3 linked regions of the Endozoicomonas gorgoniicola genome follow. The protein of the gene in region 3 interacts with the protein of the main gene of each other region in a pairwise test. Links are inferred from orthologs where the notes say so. Each region holds a gene or a part of one and is shown on either strand. Other genes may lie near its edges.

Region 1 (7,541 bases), 3.6 Mb from region 3 along the record:
ATTGCCAGGGCAGTGGCAAACAGTGCCAGATAAAAGCCCTTCTTTTTAACCGTTCCCATATCAGACCCTTTTATCCTGTTACTGTCGTTATTCTTACTGTGACTCGTGCTATGACTCGTGCTATGACTCTTGCTATAAAGTGTGCTAGCCGATTTTCGAGGCTTTCAGTAACCGCTTTAAGTCTTTAAGCAGATCTCCCCCATACTGCGCAGACTCATACCCCATCATGACATTGCCAAGAGGGTCCACAATAAAATAACGCCCTGTTGGCCACTCCCTGAGGTCAAGCTCCTTCAGTAAAACGGCCTTATTGGCTTTAAGCCAGATAATATCGGGATGCTCCTGCTGAAAATTGTGACTCAAAGACAGATCTTCATCCGCTATAAACGTTCTCACAACCCTGTCTGTTTCCTTGCCAAGCGCAATGTGTGCCTGCCGGGTCTGGTACATAGCCTCCTGACAGGATTCAGACAAACAATCTTTACTCCCCAATACTAAAATTGCCCAGCGTCCATCAAGATTTGCTTCAGAAAATGCCTGATCTCCCTGTATCAGGTTCAGTTGTGAGAGCGGTTTAGGCGGCAGGATCAGCTGACCTTTATTGGTTTTACCTTCAGGAATAAAGACACCTGTGAAGTACATCAGGTAAGAAAGACAGATGGCAAAGGCGGGAATTGCAAAAATCAGTAGCATCTGCAACCGACCTTTTGCTCTGCCTGGCTGGCTGTTCGGCTTTCTTTTGTTGCTTGTGTCTCTACGGTTATATTTGGCTTCCTGCATGCTGATGTTTCCTGAATTTAATCATTTGCCAAAGATAAAGTCCGAGCAGCACCAGCGCCATGGTGAACCACTGAAATGAGTAACCAAGGTGCTTGCCGGATGTCGTTTTCATCGTGACCGGACGAACCTGTAAAGCCCCCGGCTGCTGATCATCCAGAACCAACAACATAGATGGGATTTCAAGGTTTAATGCTGTTTTTATTTTTTGGAAGTCCAGCGTCTGGATGCGCTTGGGCCATGATTCGGCCCAGATATCTTCACCCAGAGTGAAGGCTTTTCCCAGAGGTCTATAAAGCATTCCCATTAGTTCAACTACAGTTTCAGGCGTTTTAACGTCGGGCAATACCATTCTGGATTCACTGCCCAGCCAACCCCGGTTAACCAGCAGCGACTGTCCGTCAGTTGTCGTAAAAGGCATAATCAGCTCATACCCTGCCAGTCCGGCATAGACCTGATTGTCACGTAAAAAATAGCGGGAAGCGTCAAACCGTCCCTGTACTTTAACAGGGAGATACATGGGATCAGGAAAGCGTTTTACGTCTGAGTAAAACAGGGGAGGCATCGCCACGCGCTCAGCCAGCATCTGTTCAAGTTCCAGCTTTTGCTCATAGCGGGAAAACTGCCATAGCCCAAGGGATATCAGCAAGGGCAGCAACAGCATCACCAACAGCGACAGCTTGATTCTATACTTCAACATCTGGTGCTCAATCCAGTTCCACTGTTATGCTTTTTTCTTAGCCTCTTACGAGGCTCTTAAAGCTTTCGTACAAGAACTCGTTCAGCTCTAATTTAAGCAATGGAAGTCTGGTATGTGGTTAAAAATTATTATTCTTATTCTTTTCTTCGCCGTACTCGTCTGCCTGGCTCGGGGACTTTACTACCTTATCACTGACCGAAGCGGATCAGCCAGGCTTGTTAACTCCCTGACGGTACGTATCACCCTGACTGCTCTGATCATGCTGATCATTGTGTTGGCATGGCTGCACGGTGATATTCACAGCAATGCCCCCTGGTTATACCGGTAAACTCATCGTATCAATAGCTATGTTTATCACAGCAGATAGACAAAGATAAACAGCCCGATCCAGACAACATCCACAAAGTGCCAGTACCAGCAGGCTGCCTCAAAGGCAAAGTGCTTTTCAGGCTCAAAATGACCTTTGAGAATTCTGAAAAACATAACGGTCAGCATCAGCGCCCCAAGGGTTACATGCGCCCCGTGGAATCCCGTCAGAATAAAGAAGGTGGAACCATAAATACCCGCACTGAGGGTTAATCCCAGCTCGTTATATGCCTCAATGTATTCTTCCGCCTGAAAGAACAAAAACGCAAAACCGAGTATCAGGGTGGCCAACAGCCATATTTTAACTTTGGTACGCTCATCTTTACGCAAGGCGTGATGGGCAATGGTCAGAGTAATGCTGGAAGTCACCAGCAGCAGCGTGTTCAGAAGCGGAAGATGAAAAGGGTCTACAATCGCGCCAGGACCAGGAAAGGTTTCATTATCCGGTGTTTTCATCAAAGGCCATTCGGCGGTAAATTCCGGCCATAACAGCTGATTCGTCATCTCCCCATGCCCTTCACCACCCAGCCAGGGAATTGCGAACATTCGAATGTAAAACAACGCACCGAAAAAAGCGAAGAAGAACATGACTTCCGAGAAAATAAACCAGCTCATCCCCCAACGAAAACTCCGGTCCATCTGAGGGCTGTAGAGACCGGCATGAGACTCACTGATCACATTGCCAAACCAGCCAAACAGCATATAAGCCATAATCAGCGCACCACCAAACAACACGTAGTGTGCATTAGAATCTTTCACACCGGCAGACATATCGTTCATCATCATGCCTGCACCCGCAAGCGTCAGAAACATGCCGACAGAGGCTATGATTGGCCACTTGCTCTGTGCCGGAACGTAATAGCTACCTTCGTCAGCCATTAAACTCTCCTCAAGACTTCAGCGTCCTTTCCCCCATGGTCGTCACATCAAACAGAGTGTACGACAGGGTTAGTTTGGTGATATGCCGGGGTAATTCCTGATCCACAATAATTCTCAGCGGCATGACTTTTTCTTCACCTGCATCAAGGGTCTGGGTGGTAAAGCAGAAACATTCCACCTTGTGCAGATAATTGGTGGCCTGAAATGGCGTTACACTGGGTATTGCCTGGCCGATCATTCTTTTACTGGTCGGGTTACGAGCGAAAAAGCTGAGTTCTCCTACCTGGCCCGGATGCACTTCGACTTCAGAAATATTCGGATGAAAGTCCCAGCTCATCCCTGCATTTTTCGTTGCCACAAACTGCACTTTGATAATGCGACTGGTGTCCATCACCGCTTTGCCGGTATAAGGGTTCGGGTCCGTCTTGCCATTCAACCCTGTGACTTTGCAGAAAACGTCGTAGATCGGAACCATGGCAAAGCCAAAACCAAACATACCACCCGCAACCAGTCCAGTGCGCAGCATGGTTCGTTTTGACAGATCGACGACTTTTTCTTCCTTGGTTTTATCCTTCTCAGTCATATGGCAACCCTTGCCTTACTTCACATCAGGAGGTGTCGTAAAGGTGTGGTAGGGTGCCGGGGAGGGCAGACTCCACTCCAGACCTTCAGCGCTTTCCCAGACCTGAGCTTCCGCTTTTTTACCTCCACGGATGCACTTGAGAACAATGAACAGAAACAACAGCTGTGTGGTCCCAAACAAAAAACCACCCAGGCTGGCAATCTGATTAAAGTCGGCAAATTGCAGGGCGTAGTCAGGAATTCGTCTGGGCATGCCGGCCAGACCAACAAAGTGCATTGGGAAAAATGTCAGGTTCATGCCAATAAACGACAACCAGAAGTGCGTTTTTGCCAGCGTTTCGTCGTACATGTGACCGGTCCACTTGGGAAGCCAGTAATACGTAGCGGCAAAGATGGCGAAAATAGCACCGGGCACCAGAACATAGTGGAAGTGTGCCACCACAAAGTAAGTATCATGGTATTGGAAATCGGCCGGTGCAATGGACAGCATCAGCCCGGAGAAACCACCGATGGTGAACAACACCACAAAAGCAATGGCAAACAGCATGGGCGTTTCAAAGGTCATGGCACCACGAAACATAGTGGTTACCCAGTTGAAAACCTTCACGCCTGTTGGCACAGCAATCAGCATGGTGGCATACATAAAGAACAGTTCACCCACCAGCGGAATCCCCACTGTGAACATGTGATGCGCCCAGACAATAAACGACAGGAATGCAATGCTACTGGTGGCGTAGACCATTGACGTGTAACCAAACAGCGGCTTGCGGGCAAAGGTAGGGATGATTGCAGACACGATACCAAACGACGGCAGTATCATGATGTACACTTCCGGATGTCCGAAGAACCAGAAGATATGCTGAAACAGTACCGGGTCACCACCGCCGCCGGCATTAAAGAAGCTGGTGCCAAAATGTATATCCATTAGCATCATGGTCACAGCACCTGCCAACACGGGCATCACTGCTATCAGAAGGTAGGCAGTGATCAGCCAGGTCCAGACAAACAGAGGCATTTTCATCATGGTCATACCGGGAGCCCGCAGATTGAGAATGGTGGCGATGATGTTGATCGCTCCCATAATCGACGAGATACCCAGCATGTGAATAGCAAAGATAAAAAAGGTGGTTGATGGAGGAGAGTAATCCGTGGACAGCGGCGCATAGAAAGTCCAGCCAAAGTTAGGGCCGCCACCTTCCATAAACAGAGTACTGACCAGCATCAGGGCAGCAAACGGCAGAATCCAGAAACTCCAGTTATTCATTCTTGGCAACGCCATATCAGGCGCACCAATCATCATCGGAATCATCCAGTTCGCCAGCCCGACAAAAGCAGGCATAACCGCACCAAACACCATGATCAGCCCGTGCATGGTGGTCATCTGGTTAAAAAATGCCGGCTCGACTATCTGCAATCCTGGCTGAAACAGTTCTGCCCGGATAACCATTGCCATGGCGCCCCCCGTCAGAAACATGATGAAACTGAACCACAAATACATCGAGCCAATATCTTTGTGGTTGGTGGTCAGCACCCAGCGCATTAAGCCTTTTGCCGGACCGTGGTGGTGATCGTCGTGATGTTCAAGTGTCTGTTCGGTCATGATGGCGTCCTCACGGCGATGCTTGCTTATCAAGAGCAGCTTGCTGCTGGCTTGCTGCGGGTTTGGCGCTGTCGTCTGGTTTCAGCTCTCCTGTCTTCTTGTACTCAAGAATCTGTTTTGGAGTGACAATCTGACCGGTGTTATTGCCCCAGGCGTTTCGCTCATAAGTAATAACGGCGGCCAGCTCGGCTTCATTCAGCTGGTTGGCAAATGCCTGCATAGCTGACCCTTTTTTGCCGTTCATAACGATATCAACATGGCCTTCAAGCCCATCAGCCTTAACCGTCATATCGGCTCCTTTTAATGCCGGGAACAATGGAGGCATTCCCTCTCCGCCCACCTGATGACAGGCTGCGCAGATTTTTTCGTAAGTGGTTTTGCCCAGCTTCATCAACTTATCCATGTCCCAGTTTTCCTGAGTTAACTGTCTGACCTTTTCTGCTTCCTGTCTTTTTTCCACAAGCCAGGCATTAAAGTCCTCGGGGGTTCTGGCATCCACGACAATGGGCATATAGCCGTGATTCTTACCGCACAGTTCGGCGCATTGCCCACGGTAAATGCCGGGCCTTTCAATTTTGGTCCAGGCTTCGTTAATAAATCCGGGAATAGCGTCGCGCTTAACGGCAAAAGCCGGAACCCACCAGGAATGGATAACGTCTGCGGCGGTAACAAGAAAACGAACCTTTTGACCAACGGGCAATACCAGTGGTTCATCCACTTCCAGCAGGTAGTTATTTTCTTTGTTGCGGACGTTGTAAATCTGTTCTTGCGGCGTCGACAGATTACTAAAGAATGAAACGCCTTCTCCCAGATATTCGTACTGCCACTTCCACTGGTAGCCCGTGATTTTAATATCCACTTCGGCTTCATCAGTGTTGTAAATGTCTATGAGGGTTCTGGTGGCAGGAATAGCCATTAAAACCAGAATGAGGAATGGAATCGTGGTCCAGGCAATTTCAACCAGCGTGCTTTCGTGAAAATGCTGCGGCTTAACGCCACGGGACTTCCGGTGCATGATGATTGAATAAAACATGACACCAAACACCAGTACGCCAATAACGACACAAATGATGAAAATGGTCATGTGAAGACCGTAGATGGAACGGCTGATAGCCGTCACCCCCTCAGTCATGTTGACCTGCCAGTCCGCCATCAGGCGTACGGGCAACAAGCTACCAAGAAAACCGGCAGCAAGAAGAAAAAGTGCTCGCATGTGCTGCATCATTCCCTTACATCCCCTGACGATCCGCACTCGGTCTCAGAAAGTTGAGGCGGAAACTTCTTATTATTATTGAGCAGACCCAGAGCCCTGCATTCAGAGGTGTGAATCAGTCAAAAAACGTCATGAACTGATTCTGTTATTGTCCTTTTCGACCTATCCTGGTCATTAGAGCATCTTGCTTGAAAAACGCTTTCCCCACACACCAACCAGCGGAATTCAAAACCGTGGTAAAGGGTAAATTTCTATGCAAGAGCGACCATTTATCAAAACGCCTTCACAATTAGAAGACAAGGTCACACTACCTGGACACTGCAAATTAACTACACCCTAGTTAGCTGCTTATAAGCTACCAAGACATTAGTGCCTGAGTACCCGGGTAAAACAGGTGTCAATCTGTACCCCGGCTTGCTAAACCCAAATCGCAGGAACACCCTGCAATACATACCCCTAGGATCTGACAATAATGATCCAAAGAGTATAGTCCCAGAACTCCATTAAACAACATGGATAAAAAAAAGGAAATTATTCCAGCACATTTTCTCCTGATCACCACAATGAAGAAAGAAAATTTTCATGGTAAAAACCAGACTGAAAGCAAACGACAAAGGACGTTCAATGCCCTGTAATAATGACATTTCAATTCCTTCATACACACTTGTCAGAAATCACCATGCCAGTCAAAAACGATCTGGAACTCATTATTAACAAAGTCACAACGACAAGAAATCCATTGCATTCATTTCTTGTTTTTTTCAGGAGAAATTTCCTCAGGCCACTTTAGTGAAAAGCAATGAAGATATGAACAATTTCAGCATATTTTGTGTGTCATTTTTTTGACTGCACAACTGCTTCGAAAAACATGAAATAGCTTATAAAACAAGGCATTTTTTTATTTTATTTTTTGATTCTAAAATTAATATTTTTTATGAAAAAGGGATATTTAAAATTGCTTGTGCTGAGTCTGTCTGTATGGTCAATTATCTCATCATCAGTCAGTATCAGCCACTGTTAATGGAGGCACAAATGGACGTGCAGGCGATCAGCGATCTTATCGATCACGCAAGAGAGCACGAAGCACAGAGCATGCATTTAAGTTCACTGGTGAAAAAGCAGCTCAACCAGCTGCACCACACCATAGAACTACCTGAAAAAAACGCATGCGAAACTCTGCTGAAGTTCGTAGCTGAATACATAGACCATGTTCCCGACTTTCTGAGAACGCTTGAAAAAGCCTCTGAAGAACTGGGAATTGAAAGCTTTATCTATCCGTTCCTGGATATCATCAATGAAAACTTTATGGCTCCTGTCCTTCAGTCACGATCAGACATTGATATGTATGAGCTACTGGAAAAATCCTATTTTGCCCACCGGTTGATTGAAGAAGTCAATGATACCTGGCTGGCAAAAACCGGCAG
Region 2 (8,658 bases), 1.1 Mb from region 3 along the record:
CGACACGGCGCTTGATCTCGTCGGTAATGTGCGGGATCACCTGAACGGTGCCACCCAGATAGTCACCACGACGCTCTTTACGCAGAACGTCCTGATAGATACGACCCGTGGTAAAGTTGTTACCCTGTTTCATGGTGGTACGAACAAAGCGCTCGTAGTGACCCAGGTCCAGGTCAGTTTCAGCACCATCTTCAGTAACGAATACTTCACCGTGCTGGAACGGGCTCATCGTGCCGGGATCGACGTTGATGTAAGGATCCAGCTTGAGCATCGTCACCTTCAGGCCTCGAGCCTCAAGAATGGCGGCCAGAGATGCGGAGGCAATGCCTTTACCCAATGAGGAAACAACACCACCTGTGACGAAAATATAACGCGTCATTAGTTTATGCAGACTCTTAAAAAAGCGGGAAAAAAAGAATACTCAAGATGGGAGATCAGGATACCAAAAGTGTCGTAACACGTAAAACAGGAATATCTGTTTTTTCGCTCAAAATTCGGTCATTACTGACTTTAATAGGGATCAAATCGCCAGTCAGCCCTTACCTTTATGCCAATATTGCTTAACGGTTCTCCCGCCTCATCCTGCCTCTTTTTCCCTGGCTTTTTTTCCAACAGGTCGCACACCCATAGTCCTGCAGCACACAACATCTGTCCGTTGTAAAAAAGAAACGGCACCCGGTCTCGCAGCCAGGGCGGAACCCGGTACTCCTGCAGCCAGCGCTTAACCGATTTACTGCCCTGCCGCCCTGCGATCCGAACTTTTTCAGAACCGGGCAGGTTGTGACGAAAACAGACCGACACCGCTTTTAACTGTCTGGCACTGTCGTCGCCCAGAGTCAGCCAGCCTGAGGCAGGGACATGCAATTCTGACCGGGCTACACAGTCCCAACCAATGACTTTTTCTGAAAAAGGTTCCAGCACCGGCACCAGCACCAGCAGGCCATCAAAGCGCCGAACCTCATGGTCACCCAACTGCAAAACGGGGTCTGCATCTTCCCGGCTGTGAATGACCTCGGCAAACAGGGTCTTCAGCACCGACCGGTCCGGCATCAACAAGCCTTTCTGTTTCAGCCAGTAGCGTACCACCCGAAATGCCATTGACTCCGAAAGCTTCATCAATGATCCGATGTTAACGACCTGTCCGGCATTCCAGTAATCCGGAGCCACTGTCAGCACCGCATCAGCCGCTTCTTCCACAGCCTGTTGCAGCCATTGCTGACTCTCCACCACTTCGCCGGACAGAACAGCCAGACGTTCAGAGACACCCGGCCAGCGCTGCTCAATTTGTGGAATCAGGTTCTGTCGCAGATAGTTGCGGGCAAATCGCTGATCCGTGTTTGATTCATCTTCGACAGGCTGGAGTTGATGATCTTTCGCATAAGCTTCAATAGATGCCCTGGACACGGATAACAGCGGCCTGACCACCTGCCTACGTCCTCTCTGTCCTCTCTGCCCTCTCTGCACTCTCTGCCCCAGAGACCGCTGCGCAGGAATCCCTGCCAGCCCGTCCAACCCGGAACCACGAAACAACCTGAACAGCAGTGTCTCCGCCTGATCATCCTGATGATGTCCCTGCAACAGGCAGCCCTGTTCGGGCAGCAGTTGCTCAAACACCTGATAGCGCATGGATCGGGCAGCCTGCTCGATGCCATCGCCCAGCGCCTCATTCACATCGACTCGCCGGACATCCAGCGGAACCTGCCATTGCTGGCAAAGGTTCTGGCAGTATTCTGCCCAACTGTCCGCATTGACACTCAGCCCATGGTGAACATGGATGGCTGATAGAGAAGAAACCAGACCGGCATGGCGCAACTGCACCAGAGCATGGAGCAAAACCGTTGAGTCCACACCACCACTCAGAGCCACAACGAAAGGAACCGGCGAAGGAAATTCGGTAAACTGTTCAAGTGCAGCACAGACGCTTTCAACCAACGGCGAAAGCGTCTGTTCCAAAGACGATTCAAAAGACAGGGACATCAAACAGAACCATAGTCCCTGATGCGCTTGTAACGCTGATCCAGCAGGGTATCGATATCCAGCTTGCACAGGCGATCCAGCTCAACATTCAATACCGCGCCGAGACTGGCTGCTGCAACATCCTGACTGCGATGAGCGCCACCCAGCGGCTCAGGCACCAGATGATCCACCAGACCCAGCTCTTGCAGACGCTCTGCGGTAACGCCCATGGCTTCAGCCGCTACAGAGGCATATTCTGCCTTTTTCCAGAGAATCGAGGCACAACCTTCAGGCGAAATAACGGAATAGGTGGAATACCCCATCATCACCAGCGAGTCACAGACACCAATAGCCAGCGCCCCACCAGAACCACCTTCTCCAATCACTGTCGAGATAACCGGCACCTTCAGGCGGGACATTACCGCCAGATTATAGGCAATGGCTTCACTCTGGCCACGCTCTTCCGCACCAATGCCCGGATAAGCACCCGGTGTATCAATAAATGTCAGGATCGGCATATCAAACCGCTCTGCCATTTCCATCAGACGGCAGGCTTTGCGATAGCCCTCAGGCTTGGGCATACCAAAATTACGGCGAACCTTTTCTTCAATTTCCCTGCCCTTCTGATGACCAATCACCATCACCGGGCGGCCGTTAAAGCGAGCCATTCCACCCACAATGGACGGATCATCAGCAAAGTGCCGGTCACCGTGCAGCTCATCAAACTCGGTAAACAGATGCTTAACATAATCCAGCGTATAAGGGCGACGGGGGTGACGCGCCAGCTGAGCTACCTGCCAGGAGGTCAGGTCAGAAAAAATCTGCCGGGTCAGGGTATTACACTTCTCCTGCAGATTGCTGATTTCTTCGGTAATATTCAGCTCCGCATCACTGCTGACCAGGCGCAGCTCTTCGATTTTCGCTTCTAATTCAGCGATCGGCTGTTCAAATTCCAGATAATTCGGGTTCATGAAATCCACTTATTGCAGGCTGTCATGGCAACAGGCGTTTATCGCCAATAATAACTACTGCAAAAAATACGTAAACAACACTGAAAAGTCGAGTTAAAAAGCGTAATTCTTCGTAAGCTCAGGCGTTTCACTCCGCAGAGCTGCACAACCTGGGAGAGCTGCATTTTCACAGTAACTATCAACTGAAAAAGTTTTCTACCCCCTGAAGTCCTGGTTCGCAACTTCAGGGTCATCCAGAAAATTCAGCCTAACGATATTCGATTTTTGCTGCACCTTTACCCAGCCACTGACGAAGATTGAGAACCAGATCATCACTTGGACTAACATTCCACTTTTCACCCAGAACCAGGCTGGCAGACGCATCTTCACGGCTATAGTCAATCTGTACCGGCAAACGACCCGGATGCTGCTGCAACAGACCGGAAAGGCGCTGATTAAAACCACGATCCATCTGCCCGGCGCTCAGTTGCAAAACAATCTGACGCGCATAATGGCTACGGGCATCCACAATATTCAGTATTTTTCTGGTTCTCACCTTCAGGCTGCCGGAATAGTCATCGTGAGTGACTTCGCCTTCGACCACAATCACAGCGTCCATCTTGAGCAATTCATGAAACTGCTCAAAGACATCGGCAAAAATAGACACCTCTATTCGACCAGTACGATCATCCAGGGTGATAAAGCACATCTTGTCGCCACGCTTGTTCTTCATGACCCGCATGGCCACGACCAAACCGGCAATATTCTGAGTATCCCCACGGGCTGGCTGCAGGTCTTTTATCCGGTTACGGATAAAGTGCTTTATTTCATGCTCGTATTCATCAATCGGGTGACCGGTCAGGTACAGCCCAAGGGTATCCTTTTCACCACTCAGGCGACTCTTGTCAGTCCACTCAGACACGGACTGATAACTGTCGTACACATTCTCTTCACCGGCTGGCACTAATGCACCAAACAAGTCGCTATGACCGGAATCAAAACTCTTTGCCGCCTGATCAGCCGCCTTAATCGCCTCCGCCTGACTGGCTTCCAGTACAGCCCGGTTAAAATTCAGCGCTTTTTTCGTTCCGGGTTTTGGCCCCATCAGGTCCAGAGCACCAGAGCGAATCAGCGCCTCCAGCACACGCTTGTTAATACGTTTGGCGTCTGTACGCTCACAAAAATCGAACAGGTCTTTAAAGTCACCGCCTTCTTGCCGTGCTTCAACAATGGCTTCAATCGGGCCTTCACCAACCCCCTTGATCGCACCCAGCCCATAGACAATATGCCCGTCGTCGTTAACGCCAAACATATATTCACCACTATTCACGTTCGGCGGCAGAACGGTCAGCCCTATATCTCGACACTCTTCTATAAAGGTCACGACCTTGTCGGTGTTCTGCATATCAGAACTCATGACCGCCGCCATAAATTCTGCAGGGTAATGAGCCTTCAGCCACAGGGTCTGATAGGACACCAGCGCATAAGCCGCCGAGTGGGATTTGTTAAAACCATAACCGGCGAATTTCTCCACCAGGTCGAAGATTTTCATGGCCAGCTCACCATCAACCCCCTGCTGAATCGCCCCTTCCTCGAAGATGGAACGCTGCTTGGCCATCTCTTCCGGCTTTTTCTTACCCATCGCCCGGCGCAACATGTCTGCACCACCGAGGGTATAACCTGCCAGTACCTGGGCGATCTGCATCACCTGCTCCTGATAGAGAATAATGCCGTAGGTGGGCTGCAGAATCGGTTGCAGCGATTCGTGCTGGTACTGGGCATCGGGGAACGACAACTCTTCACGACCATGCTTACGGTTAATGAAGTTATCCACCATGCCCGACTGCAAAGGCCCGGGGCGGAACAGCGCCACCAGTGCAATAATATCTTCGAAACAGTCAGGCAGAAGTCGTTTAATCAGATCCTTCATACCACGGGATTCAAGCTGGAATACTGCGGTGGTTTCAGCGCGCTTGAGCATATCGTAGGAAGTCTTGTCTTCCAGATCGATTTGCATAATATCCAGCGGCTCTTCACCCCGTTGCTGACGACGGGGGTTAATCATTTTCAGCGCCCAGTCGATGATGGTCAGGGTTCGCAGCCCCAGAAAGTCGAACTTGACCAGACCTGCTGATTCCACATCGTTCTTGTCGAACTGGGTCACTACACCCTGACCGTGTTCGTCACAATACAGGGGGGCAAAGTCAGTCAGTTTGGTCGGCGCGATAACCACACCACCCGCGTGTTTACCTACGTTCCGGGTAACACCCTCCAGCTTCAGCGCCATCTCCCAGATTTCCCGGGCCTGCTCATCCCCCTCCAGAAAGTCACGTAGCATGCCTTCCTGCTCAAAGGCCTTGTTCAGGGTCATGCCGACTTCAAAGGGAATCAGCTTGGACAGTTTGTCAGCCAGACCAAAGGACTTGCCCTGAACCCTTGCCACATCACGCACTACCGCCTTGGCAGCCATGGTACCAAAGGTAATGATCTGGGAAACCGCATTGCGCCCGTAGGTCCGGGCAACGTAATCAATCACCTTGTCTCGTCCGTCCATGCAGAAGTCGACGTCAAAGTCAGGCATGGAAACACGTTCCGGGTTCAGAAACCGTTCGAACAGCAGATCATACTGAATCGGATCAAGGTCGGTAATTTTCTGAGCATAAGCCACCAGGGAGCCGGCACCGGAACCCCGCCCGGGGCCTACCGGAATACCGTTTTTCTTGGACCACTGGATAAAGTCCATTACGATCAGGAAGTAGCCGGGAAAACCCATCTGCAGAATAATGTCCAGCTCAAAATCGAGACGATCCCGGTAAATTTTTTCTTTTTCTGTGTACTCCGGGTCATCCGGTTGCAAAATAAACCGAAGTCGCTCGGTCAGGCCATCATGGGAAAACTTGCGAAAGTATTCATCCATGGTCATGCCTTCCGGCACTGGAAACTCCGGCAGGAAGTATTCACCCAGATGTACATAAACCGAACAGCGCCGGGCTATTTCGACGGTATTCTCAATAGCTTCAGGAATGTCCGAGAACAGCTCAATCATCTCGTCTTCCGACTTGAGATACTGCTCCTCACTGTACCGTTTTATACGACGAGGATCGTCCAGCGTCATACTCTCGCCAATGCACACCCTGGACTCGTGAGCCTCAAACTCTTCACGGGTCAGAAACATGACATCATTGGTCGCGACTACCGGACAGCCCAGTTTGGCTGCCAGCGCCACTGAACCGTGTACACACTCCTCATCACCCGTTCGATTGGTTCGGTGCAGCTCCAGGTAATAGCGATCCGGAAACACGTCCATCCATTCCCGGGTCAACTGTTCCGCCAGAGGCAGATTACCGTTGACAATCGCCTGTCCCACATCACCGTCTTTAGCTCCAGACAGGGCAATCAACCCCTCAGACTTCTCCCTGATCCACTCGCGTTTGACGATAGCCCTGCCATGCACCTGGTTCTCAAGAAAGGACTGGGAAATCAGCTCGGTCAGGTTGCGATAACCATTTTCATTCATAGACAGCAGCACCATCCGAACCGGTTCCAGATCCGGATCACTGTGGGAAACCCACAGATCTGCGCCACTGATGGGCTTAAGACCCGCTCCCTGAGTACCGCTATAAAACTTCACCAGCGAGTACAGATTCGACTGATCCGTAACCGCTATGGCAGGAAAACCTGCTTCCGAAACCGCCTTGATCAAAGGCTTGACCCGGACTAATCCATCACTCAGGGAAAATTCGGTATGCAATCTCAGGTGTATAAAACGTGCGGACATGGGGGTAGGAAACCAAAAACCGTAAAACAACAGTTTAACAGCTCTGCCGGACTGTTCTCCAGTCCTGTAAAAGCACGAGAAACAGCATCATCAAACGAATTCAGGGAAGACTGAGAACGGCACGACTGCGAAAAAATTCGGGGACAAAAAAAACGTGCTACATTTGATTATCAGATTTTTCTTGTTCCGCATAACATAGCATAACCACTAAGGTCTGCTATGATCCGTTATCGTCTACTTGATAAAAAAGCCTACTGCTGCCAACTGACTAAAACAGCCAACTCCGCGTTAGTCTTAATGGCTTTACCTGAAATAAAAAACTGTCATTCGAAATGGTCAGGTAAATCAATTATTCAGTATCAATCTGTTAAGTATAAGGTTTTACTATGACATATCGGGCAGTCCAATTTATCTTACTTAGCTTTCTGTCCCTGTTTTCACTGTCGGGGTTTGCATTACCAGTATCCCCCCCAGTGCCACCACTACCTGAACAGTGTAAATCCCTGTACTTCACAAGTTATGATGACCACTTACGGCACGCTTGTATATATTTCTATCAGGATGAAAAATACAAGAACTACAAACCTCATGTTATATATAGCGTTGACAAATTTTCTTCGAAAGTAACCCACATACTCAAAGATAAAGCCAACAGTAGTTCTGTATTCTTTCTTGTTAACCCCTCATATCAATTGGAAGCTCCACTGTTTATTGATAATGCCAATGTCGCCTTTGTATCAACAAACAGCATGGGTCCCCCAGCCAATATTATTTTTCTTCAACCCCCTACTATGAAGCAAGAACAAACAGGGACATTCTTCAGATACGATGTGCCTGGTGGAGAGCTGCTGTTCCATAGTGTCAGCTTTAGCGACGATTACAGTGGACGGCAGCTCATAACCCATGAAGAACTCTACCCTTTTTTTACCAGCGTGATTGACATCAAATCAGCAAAAAGCGTTAAGGCAATCGACCTGAGTGTCACCGCTGTACATCATCAACGGGCTGTCAGCCTGGACTGCGGCGACCAAGAGGAACCTATAACCTCTATCAACATCGTAAACTCCCGGTTTACAATTCCTGCTAAAAACGCCTACGGTCTCAGCTTTCATTGCACACATAAAGAGCATACATTCAAAGTTCAGTATGCTTTTTCATACATATTCCTGAACACCAGCGAGCTGCTGATTCAGAACCATATGCATCTCGACCCTCTTAACACAAACGGCACTCTGACAAACCCTACCACACCTGAACCGACTGCAGGCACTATGATCCCCGAAATCCCCGAAGCGGACATAGGCATATTTGTCGATGTCACAGGAAACATTGACTTTAATGACAGCGTCTGTAATGACATACAATACACTGACAGCCACGGTATTGTTGGTGTAAGATCTGCCGTTCGCGAGCAGGTTTTGTATGTAGCCAAACCAGAAACATTCAGCGGCAGTCTGTCGACGGTTCTTGCGGGTACAAAGCAGGGCAACAATTACAGTCCTGAACAAAAAAGCTTTGAGATGGAGCACCTATGCCCAATGTATTTTAACGAAGCCATTAAGAACCAACTTCATTATTACCAGCCCGGGCAAGATTCTCCGGTCATGAGTCAGACTATCTATTCAGATTACACTCACAGCCTGCAAGAACAAATTGAATATTATAAAAATGGCTTTATCACAACAACTTCAATCGCTGCTGCGGAATTGGCGGCATTAGTCGGTATTGCCATTAAATTTCGTAAACCAATAATTGCAGCTATCGTCGCTGCCAAAAACCATTTGCTTTATAAAAGAAGTGAAATCCCTCTTGTACAAGAGTCAAAGACTGAGGAATGACGAATCAACAAATGCTACCAACTCAAGCCTGAAACCTCAGGCGAGAGTTGGAGTATTTTCCCTTGCATCCCTTACTGGCTTAAATGAACGACGATGTATAGGCGTCGCTCCCAGTTTTTTCAGTGCTTCCAGATGC
Region 3 (7,609 bases):
CATGGCGGAACACCACCATTAGCAGCCCGATACCCAGGGCTGCAATGGGAGCCAGTGACAGAACCAGCCAGCCATGGCGCCATGCCCGTTGAAACTGGCTGGCTCCAAGATCCTGACTGATGATGATCGAGCTGCCGACTCCAAAGCCGATGAACAGAGACATCAGAATGGCTTCTATGGATGAAATGGCACTCATCACTGCCAGCTCGTTAACACCCATATTGGCATAAATCAGGTTATAAAGAACGGTGCCAAAGGCCCAGAGGCCGTCCTGCAAAATGATGGGCAAAGAAATTTTGTAGTAACGAACCAGCTCTGCTTTCTTCAGTGCCTGACGGAGGTCGTCAGACGATGGCAGCAGAAATGCCCGTTTGTGATGGATATAGCTGACCAGCAGAATCGTTTGAAACAGGCGGGAAATAGTAGTAGCCCATGCCGAACCTGCAACGCCCAGTGCCGGGAAGCCCAGTTCGCCAAAGATAAGCACATAGTTCAGGGCAATATTAACCAGTATGGCAATGAACCCGATGCGGGTCGGAGTTTTGGCATCGTTCGCGGCTCGTAATGCCGATTCAAGAGGAACGACAATCGCCGTACAGATAATGGACGGTGCAGTGATCAGCAGATAATTGCTGGCAAGCTCAAGCAGTTCGGTGTCATTGCTGGCGAGCCCGAGTATCTGTTGTGGAAACAGCATGTAAACGGCAATGAATGGCAGGCTGACAATGAGTGATGTCAGTATCGCCTGACTAAGTGTACGACGAAGACCTCCTTTATCACCCGCACCAATAAACTGTGATGCCAAGACTGTCATGCCGCTGCCCAGGGCAGCAGTCAGGATCAGGTTAAAGAAAAATATCCGGTTGCCCAGACCCACTGCCGCAACAGACGTTTCCCCCAGTCGACCGACCATCATGATGTCAATCAGACCCAGCAGTGAAAACATCATGGCCTGAATGGATACAGGAATGGCAAGGTTCCAGAGTTTGCGGAAAAAGGCTTTGTTTTCAGCCGAATGCGATGTGAGTGCCTGAATCATGCAGATCCTTTGCAGGTTTGCCCTGAGCGATATAAATAGCGTTATTGGTTGTTGTATTTCAGCAATGAATCCGTAGGGCAGAATGCACACGGACATGGGTTGTCGGCAGGTATTATAAGAACTGGAGATGAATTTACAATCTGGTTGCTTGCCGCAAAATAAACGGTGTTATCCGTAGTTGGGTCGCCTGATGTGGACATCGAATCAGGGGTTATCGAGAAGCTGCGCTGGTATCATCCGGGGGGCAATGAGTGGGTTTTGAGGGTTAAAGGTGTCGAAAAAGGGGTCACCGGGATCGAAGGGAAAGCGCCCCTTTTTCGACGTGAACGACAGTTTGCATGGACTCTAATACCTCTTTGTTCCTGTTTCTGGTATCAATGCTCTCTGCATAACGCAGTGACCGCAGTCCGTTGCAAGCCAGGTTGCAAGGTTTAGCCTGGTTATCCGGTCCTGGATAATCGCCTGACGTTCACAAAATAAGACCGGGAGGCTGAAATAAAGTTGCAGCAATAGTCGGAGTCAGTGCGCTTTGTTAGGAATGCTGACATTTTTTTGCTGTCCTGTTAGTCAAACTGTGCATTTTATTCATTTCGTTGGAAATCCCGGTGGTTATATTCTCGGGAGTTGTTTGATGGCTGAACTATACTGCCTCCGGTTTTAAACGGGATGAATCCGAAATGATAATTAATAAGCGGTTGATGAAGTGGTGTTATTTCATATTGCCTTTGTTTATTGGATTTGTGATGGCAGCAGAAGCCGGCTCTTCCGGTTATTATGACACTGAAATCCAGATAGCAAAGTCACCTTATGAACTTACCAGAAAAATAAATCAACACCTCACACCCGATAGCCACAGACTCATTGAGATCGATACAGGTCAAAAGCAGATTTATTATTCTGGCTCAGGTTCTCTGGTTTTGAACAGACCTCTTAAACTTAATGCAGCAGAAGCCGGAATGCTGAAAACCGTTATCAGAACGAACGGACAAAGGCTGGATAGTACACTGATTCCGGCTGGACAGTTTTTGGGGAGCGGGCAATTTACCGGGTTTGAAGTACAGCTTTTCACAAATAAACAGTTGTTGCCTGCTGAGATCTTTCCCTTGCAGACTTCTCCCGGTTTAACGTTTTCTGTCAGACCGGGGTTTGAATACCCGTTTCTGATTATTGTGTCTGAAAAGGCAGTTAATCTGAGACACCTCCGGGTGGATGCCTCCAACCTGCCACCAACCCACGGGGGATGTTATCTGCCCGGCGTAAATTCTTATCCCGAAGGTTTTGAGGCAGTTCCGAAGTTGCTTAATCTCCAGAGCCCTCTGTGCCTGGTTTATAACAGAAGCGGCTTGCTGGCAAATGGCAAAGTACCAATGCTGGAGGCAGTAAAAGGAGGGCGACCTAGCAGGAGAATGATTAATCAGGCAAACAATCAAAAAAAAGAGGAAGGGGCTGTAGGTGGGGCTGGCAATGAACCGCCACCACCCCCTCCGGGCGGTAGCTCTGGTGCCACTGGTGGTGACGGGGGAGGAGGTGATGACCGCCCCTATAAAAAAGATTCTAAGCGGGATGATGCAAAAGACATTGACGATGAAGATGAAGATGAAGATGAAAAAGTTAAGGGACGTAAAAAAAATAAAAAAGGAAGGCGGGTGACAGCTGATCTCCAAAAATTGGAGGCTACTTTCTCTCATCTGAATAAGAACCTTCAAAGAACGTATAGAAAAGGTGACTCAAAAAGGCGGATCAGGGGTTTTAAAAATAGGGACACAGTTGATATTAACAGACAGCTGGCAAAGGCTACCGATGAGCAGTGGGATACCATTGTCCGAATGGAAGGTTTTGCTAACTGTCAGCAAGCCTTTGAATTATTTGTGCCAGAAAAATTTTCAGAGCAATTTGGCGGTAAGAGCTCAAAAAAACCTTCTCCGGATGAGCCGGAAGACTCTGAAGAAAGTACCGATGAAGGTGCTGTCATTCCATAAACTTAACGTAACAGTCACGGAGTAATGAATGTGAAGATACACAGGTTCTCAACAACACTCATCTTTTTTTCGCTGTTTATTTCATTTCTGACTGTTTTGCCAGCGCACGGACAAGGCGATGAATACGAAATGCAGCCCATAAAAAACGAAGAAGAAGGGGGGTGTCCTGAGAATCCGGGTGGTGATAACACACAGAGCAACGTAGTCAGAAACCGCTATCTGTATTGGCTTACCTTTTCTGTCCCCCATAGAGGTCGCACACAAACCACAGAAAGAGACGTCACTGTTCTTATAGAACTCCCGGAGCAAGAGCCTGAAGGGATTACAGACATCACCGGTCAGCCCTCTTGCTCCCATCATGTAACGCGGGATGAGTCTCTCTATTCACCCAGACAAATGGCTGTTACTTACCAGCCTTCAGGGGCTTGTACGACGGCGATTGCCCGGACTTATACAGGTTATCAACTGGAGCGAGCCTCTGAGAGCCGATGGCATCCGGCACCGATACAACTGAGTCGGGAGTCTATAGAAATATTTATCATGGTGGCTCGCTCATTAAGGGAGCATGTACACAGTCTGATCGGGCAAAGAAACTGGGTACAGGAATTAGCCCGGTACACATACCGCCTGGGGGATTGCCGAAGAGGTCATTGTGACTGCCTTTTTAGTAGCTTCTCAATTGGAGGTATGGGTGGAGTGTTGTGTGGCATTGGATACAGGCTTAACCTTATACACGGTGCTTTGGGGTGGTTAACCTGGTCGTCTTTTCCTCCACTGGGCTGCATGCTGGGCTGTTTAGGGGCCAGATGTGGGCGATGGTGTGAGTCAAGGACGGCGAGGCTTGCTATCACCATCAGACATCAATCACCGACTACCGGCAGTCGTCCAGAAAGCGGTGTTGATGTCGATACTCAGAGTCGACTCAGGAGAGTCATTTCCAGTATATACAGAATCGGTTCATGGCCTTTTCTTATTTCACTTGATTCAACATCTTCTGATGAGGGTCAAGACATACAGACGGTACTGGTGGTTGAAATAACAACGCCAGAGAACACCACCCATTCTATCTTTGATTTGAGGAGATATTACGATTTGTCAGAAATCGGAAGCTCTGATTTTTCGGTATTTTTTGACACGGGTGATGATATTGGCAGGATTAACCCCGGCTACTTCCAACCAAGCGGCTACTACCAACCAATCAGGTTAGAAGATTCGGACGATTCAGATGAACCTCGCGGATCAAACCAGCCTCGCGGATCAAACCAGCCACGCGGATCAGACGAGCCACGCGGATCAAACGAGCCATGTGGATCAAACGAGTCATGCGGATCAAACGAGTCATGCGGATCAAATGAATTCAGCGAATGAAGGGAGCTTCAGCAAAACGTCTCCCTGATTCGCAGATACTGATCATTCCACCTGTGAACATGCATCTTTGATAAGGACGGAAGCGGGGAACGCGGCAGGGTTCCCCGGTAATAAAAGACAATGAATCAGGACAGGGCATCCTGAAGTCGATCCAGAGCAGCCTCCAGAGCCATTTCGCTGGTGGCATAGGACAGGCGCATACAGCCTTCAGCACCGAACGCAGAACCCGGCACCAGTGCAACACCTTTCTCCAGCAGCATTTCTGCCAGATCCGTATCTTTTTTGATATCGAGGTTCTTCATGGCTTCACTGAAATCCGGGAAAGCATAGAATGTGCCGTCGCTTTCAATAGCGGTCACACCGGGCAGTTCGTTCAGGCGGCCAACGACATAGTCATGGCGTTTTTTGAAGGCAGTCAGCATGACCTTTACACAATCCTGAGGACCGTCCAGGGCTTCCGTTGCTGCAGCCTGGGCGATAGAGCATGGATTGGAGGTGCTTTGAGACTGAATCTTTTTCATGTTTTTTATCAGCCAGGCGGGGCCGCCACAGTAGCCGATACGCCAGCCGGTCATGGAGTAAGCCTTGGACACGCCGTTCAGTACAATGGTCCTGTCGTACAGATCAGGGCATGCCATCAGGATGTTGCAGAATGGCTCATCGCTCCAGAGAATGTGTTCGTACATATCGTCAGTAGCGACCAGTACTTCCGGATATTTCCTCAGTACATCGCCAAGGGCTTCCAGCTCCTGACGGGTGTAGGCAGTACCGCTGGGGTTGGACGGGCTGTTTAGCACCACAAGCCGGGTTTTATCGGTAATGGCAGCGTCGAGCTGTTCCGGAGTCAGCTTGAAGCGGTTTTCCAGCGTCGCTTTTACAATAACAGGCTTGCCTTCTGCAATGGTCACCATGTCAGGGTAAGACACCCAGTATGGAGCAGGAATAACTACCTCGTCGCCGGAATTGATCAGTGCCAGCGCAAGGTTGAAGAAACTCTGCTTGCCACCGCAGGAGACCAGAATCTGTTCTGGTGTATAGCTGATATCGTTGTCGCGCTTGAATTTATTGATAATGGCCTGTTTCAGTTCAGGGGTGCCGTCGACTGCGGTGTACTTGGTTTTACCTTCAGCGATAGCTTTCAGGGCAGCGTTTTTAATATGCACAGGTGTGTCAAAGTCAGGCTCGCCGGCACCTAGTCCGATGATGTCCTTGCCGGCTGCTCTTAATTCGGCAGCACGTGCCGTCACCGCAAGAGTAGGGGATGGCTTGACCATTTGAACGCGTTGGGAAGGTTGACCAGTCACGATGTTCCTCGTTTATCGTTCTTTATATCGATGTCGAATGACGTTGTAGCTTTATTATATGGCCTTTATAGCTTCTTATGTGCTACTGACGATACGCATGATACACAACCCGCGCAGGGGATGCTACGGACTTATTAGTTATTAAGTGGTGGTCGTATATCAGCGATTACAGCAGAAGCGGTGGCTATTGACAGCTTAACCCGGGTGGTTAGTTCATAGCCTGTATTCTATATTCCGGTTGTGGTTCCACTTCTGCCGGTTCTCAATATGACTGCTCCATTCAAGTTACTCTGTTTTTTTATCCTGTTTTCCGCGTCGGGAATAACGTTTGCGGGTTCGGCCGGTAACAATGATTCAGACCCTTCTAAAAAATATTTCTTTTTTTGGGCTGTATATAAACAGAGCCCACTTGATGAATATAATAAGAGAACGACCATGTGGCTTTTCCCTCTTGCCAAGAGTACCCGGCAGTTTCTATCAGGCGCTTCATCCTGGTCATCAACCCCGGAGAACAGTCAATATGCATCCCCCCTGAAGTCTTCGACCACAGGTGACTGGCAACGAGCCTTTTGGTGGACGGTGTTGATTGTTAAGGTCACCCTTGAAGATCTTCTTTTTCGTGTACCGGCTACTTTAAACATTGTGGCATCAATAACGGACTCGCGATTTCAGTGGCATGTTGATGGCACTGATAATCTCCATGAACCCACAGCACTGACTGTTGGTGACCATGAAAACAAAAAGATTATTAAAGTTACGAATGTGGGTATGTTTACAGGTGACAATAATTCGAAGTTCGCTAAAGCGAAAATCTGGCATGAGATGAATGCACTACCCGACAGCTATAAGCCTGTAACCAACAATATAATAAAGCTTTATATGTTAAGAGCACTTAGCCCGGATATTTCATAAAAAGAGGCAAGTTCCGCCCAATCACTTGATATAATTGGGTCGACCAAAAAAATGCTTCGGAAGAAGCAAACCGGAACTTGCCATGAACAAATTTACACAAGAACAGCTTCGTTTTCACCCCTCCAACGGAAAAACTATCCGGGCAGACTTCAATGGCGGAGAATTATCCTCTGATTTTGGCGCCCTGATGCTACGTGAAACAATGCTTCACAGCGGTATCATATCCAGGCTGACTGACGGCATTGACGATAAACGTCATCAATCCTACATCGACCACACCCTGCAAGAACTCATTGCCCAAAGAGTTCTGCAAATGGCCTGTGGTTATGAAGATGCAAACGACAGCAACCATCTGCGTAAAGACCCAATCTTTAAGCTTGCCAATGGAAGAAACCCACTGGACGATGATAACCATCTGGCTTCCGCTCCAACGTATACAAGGCTTGGTCAGTCCATGACCAAACGGGATATTTATAATATGACCAAAGCACTGGCTGATCACTTCATCAGCAGTTATGAATACCCGCCATTAGCCATCATTATCGACCTGGATCATACGCCTGCTATCACCCATGGCGGCCAGCAGATGAACCTGTTCAACGCCAAATATCAAGACTACTGTTACTTGCCCTTAATGATCTTTGAGGGGCTCAGCGGCAAGCTGATCACTTCGATCCTGCGTCCTGGAAAAACACCCACAGGCCGAGAGAATGCAGCTATTCTCCAGCGCCTCATTAAGCTGATCCGTACAAGATGGCCGAAAACCCATTTACTGGTTCGTGGGGATAGCCACTTTGCCCAACCAGAGTTAATGCAGGTTGTTCAGGATGACCCTCACTCCGACTACGTGCTGGGAAAAGGCGCAGGACACAAGACGGCCTTGCGACCTAAAGCCAAAGAGTTGCTGGATGAAGCGCGGAAAGCTCTCGACGTTAAAACCGGGCTGGCAAAACTGAACAACATGCCAGAGCCTGAGCGACTCAGGCTCTACGGAGAAACGGACTATC

Evidence for each region.
Region 1: the proteins of NX722_RS06300 (region 3) and ctaD interact in binary tests that used the Escherichia coli proteins (3 or more experiments, as listed by UniProt). The link is inferred for Endozoicomonas gorgoniicola from one-to-one orthologs.
Region 2: the proteins of NX722_RS06300 (region 3) and dnaE interact in binary tests that used the Escherichia coli proteins (3 or more experiments, as listed by UniProt). The link is inferred for Endozoicomonas gorgoniicola from one-to-one orthologs.

What each region holds. Positions count from the first base shown.
Region 1 is NZ_JAPFCC010000001.1:4,982,687-4,990,227, forward strand. Bases 2,613-5,540 are described here. They hold ctaD (cytochrome c oxidase subunit I), read right to left. Parts: upstream 4,905-5,540; coding sequence 3,321-4,904; downstream 2,613-3,320. Other genes in these bases: NX722_RS22330 (cytochrome c oxidase subunit 3), read right to left, coding at 2,613-2,722; NX722_RS22335 (cytochrome c oxidase assembly protein), read right to left, coding at 2,733-3,305; coxB (cytochrome c oxidase subunit II), read right to left, coding at 4,915-5,540. Outside these bases: NX722_RS22310 (COX15/CtaA family protein), read right to left, coding at 1-59; NX722_RS22315 (hypothetical protein), read right to left, coding at 145-780; NX722_RS22320 (SURF1 family protein), read right to left, coding at 761-1,477; NX722_RS22325 (DUF2909 domain-containing protein), read left to right, coding at 1,590-1,805; more of NX722_RS22330, read right to left, coding at 1,832-2,612; more of coxB, read right to left, coding at 5,541-6,117; NX722_RS22350 (hypothetical protein), read left to right, coding at 7,096-7,541. UniProt on the Escherichia coli protein: Cytochrome bo(3) ubiquinol oxidase is the terminal enzyme in the aerobic respiratory chain of E.coli that predominates when cells are grown at high aeration.
Region 2 is NZ_JAPFCC010000001.1:2,502,960-2,511,617, forward strand. The notes cover bases 2,975-7,019. They hold dnaE (DNA polymerase III subunit alpha), read right to left. Parts: upstream 6,685-7,019; coding sequence 3,175-6,684; downstream 2,975-3,174. Also shown: NX722_RS11440 (CTP synthase), read right to left, coding at 1-379; tRNA lysidine(34) synthetase TilS, read right to left, coding at 511-1,977; accA (acetyl-CoA carboxylase carboxyl transferase subunit alpha), read right to left, coding at 1,977-2,927; NX722_RS11460 (hypothetical protein), read left to right, coding at 7,071-8,522. UniProt on the Escherichia coli protein: DNA polymerase III is a complex, multichain enzyme responsible for most of the replicative synthesis in bacteria. This DNA polymerase also exhibits 3' to 5' exonuclease activity. The alpha chain is the DNA polymerase catalytic subunit.
Region 3 is NZ_JAPFCC010000001.1:1,369,602-1,377,210, forward strand. Bases 3,587-6,582 are described here. They hold NX722_RS06300 (pyridoxal phosphate-dependent aminotransferase), read right to left. Parts: upstream 5,661-6,582; coding sequence 4,512-5,660; downstream 3,587-4,511. Other genes in these bases: NX722_RS06295 (hypothetical protein), read left to right, coding at 3,587-4,386; NX722_RS06305 (hypothetical protein), read left to right, coding at 6,126-6,582. Outside these bases: NX722_RS06285 (MATE family efflux transporter), read right to left, coding at 1-1,039; NX722_RS06290 (hypothetical protein), read left to right, coding at 1,957-3,018; more of NX722_RS06295, read left to right, coding at 3,049-3,586; more of NX722_RS06305, read left to right, coding at 6,583-6,602; NX722_RS06310 (IS1380 family transposase), read left to right, coding at 6,685-7,609. UniProt on the Escherichia coli protein: Shows aminotransferase activity with methionine and histidine as substrates, and to a lesser extent also with phenylalanine.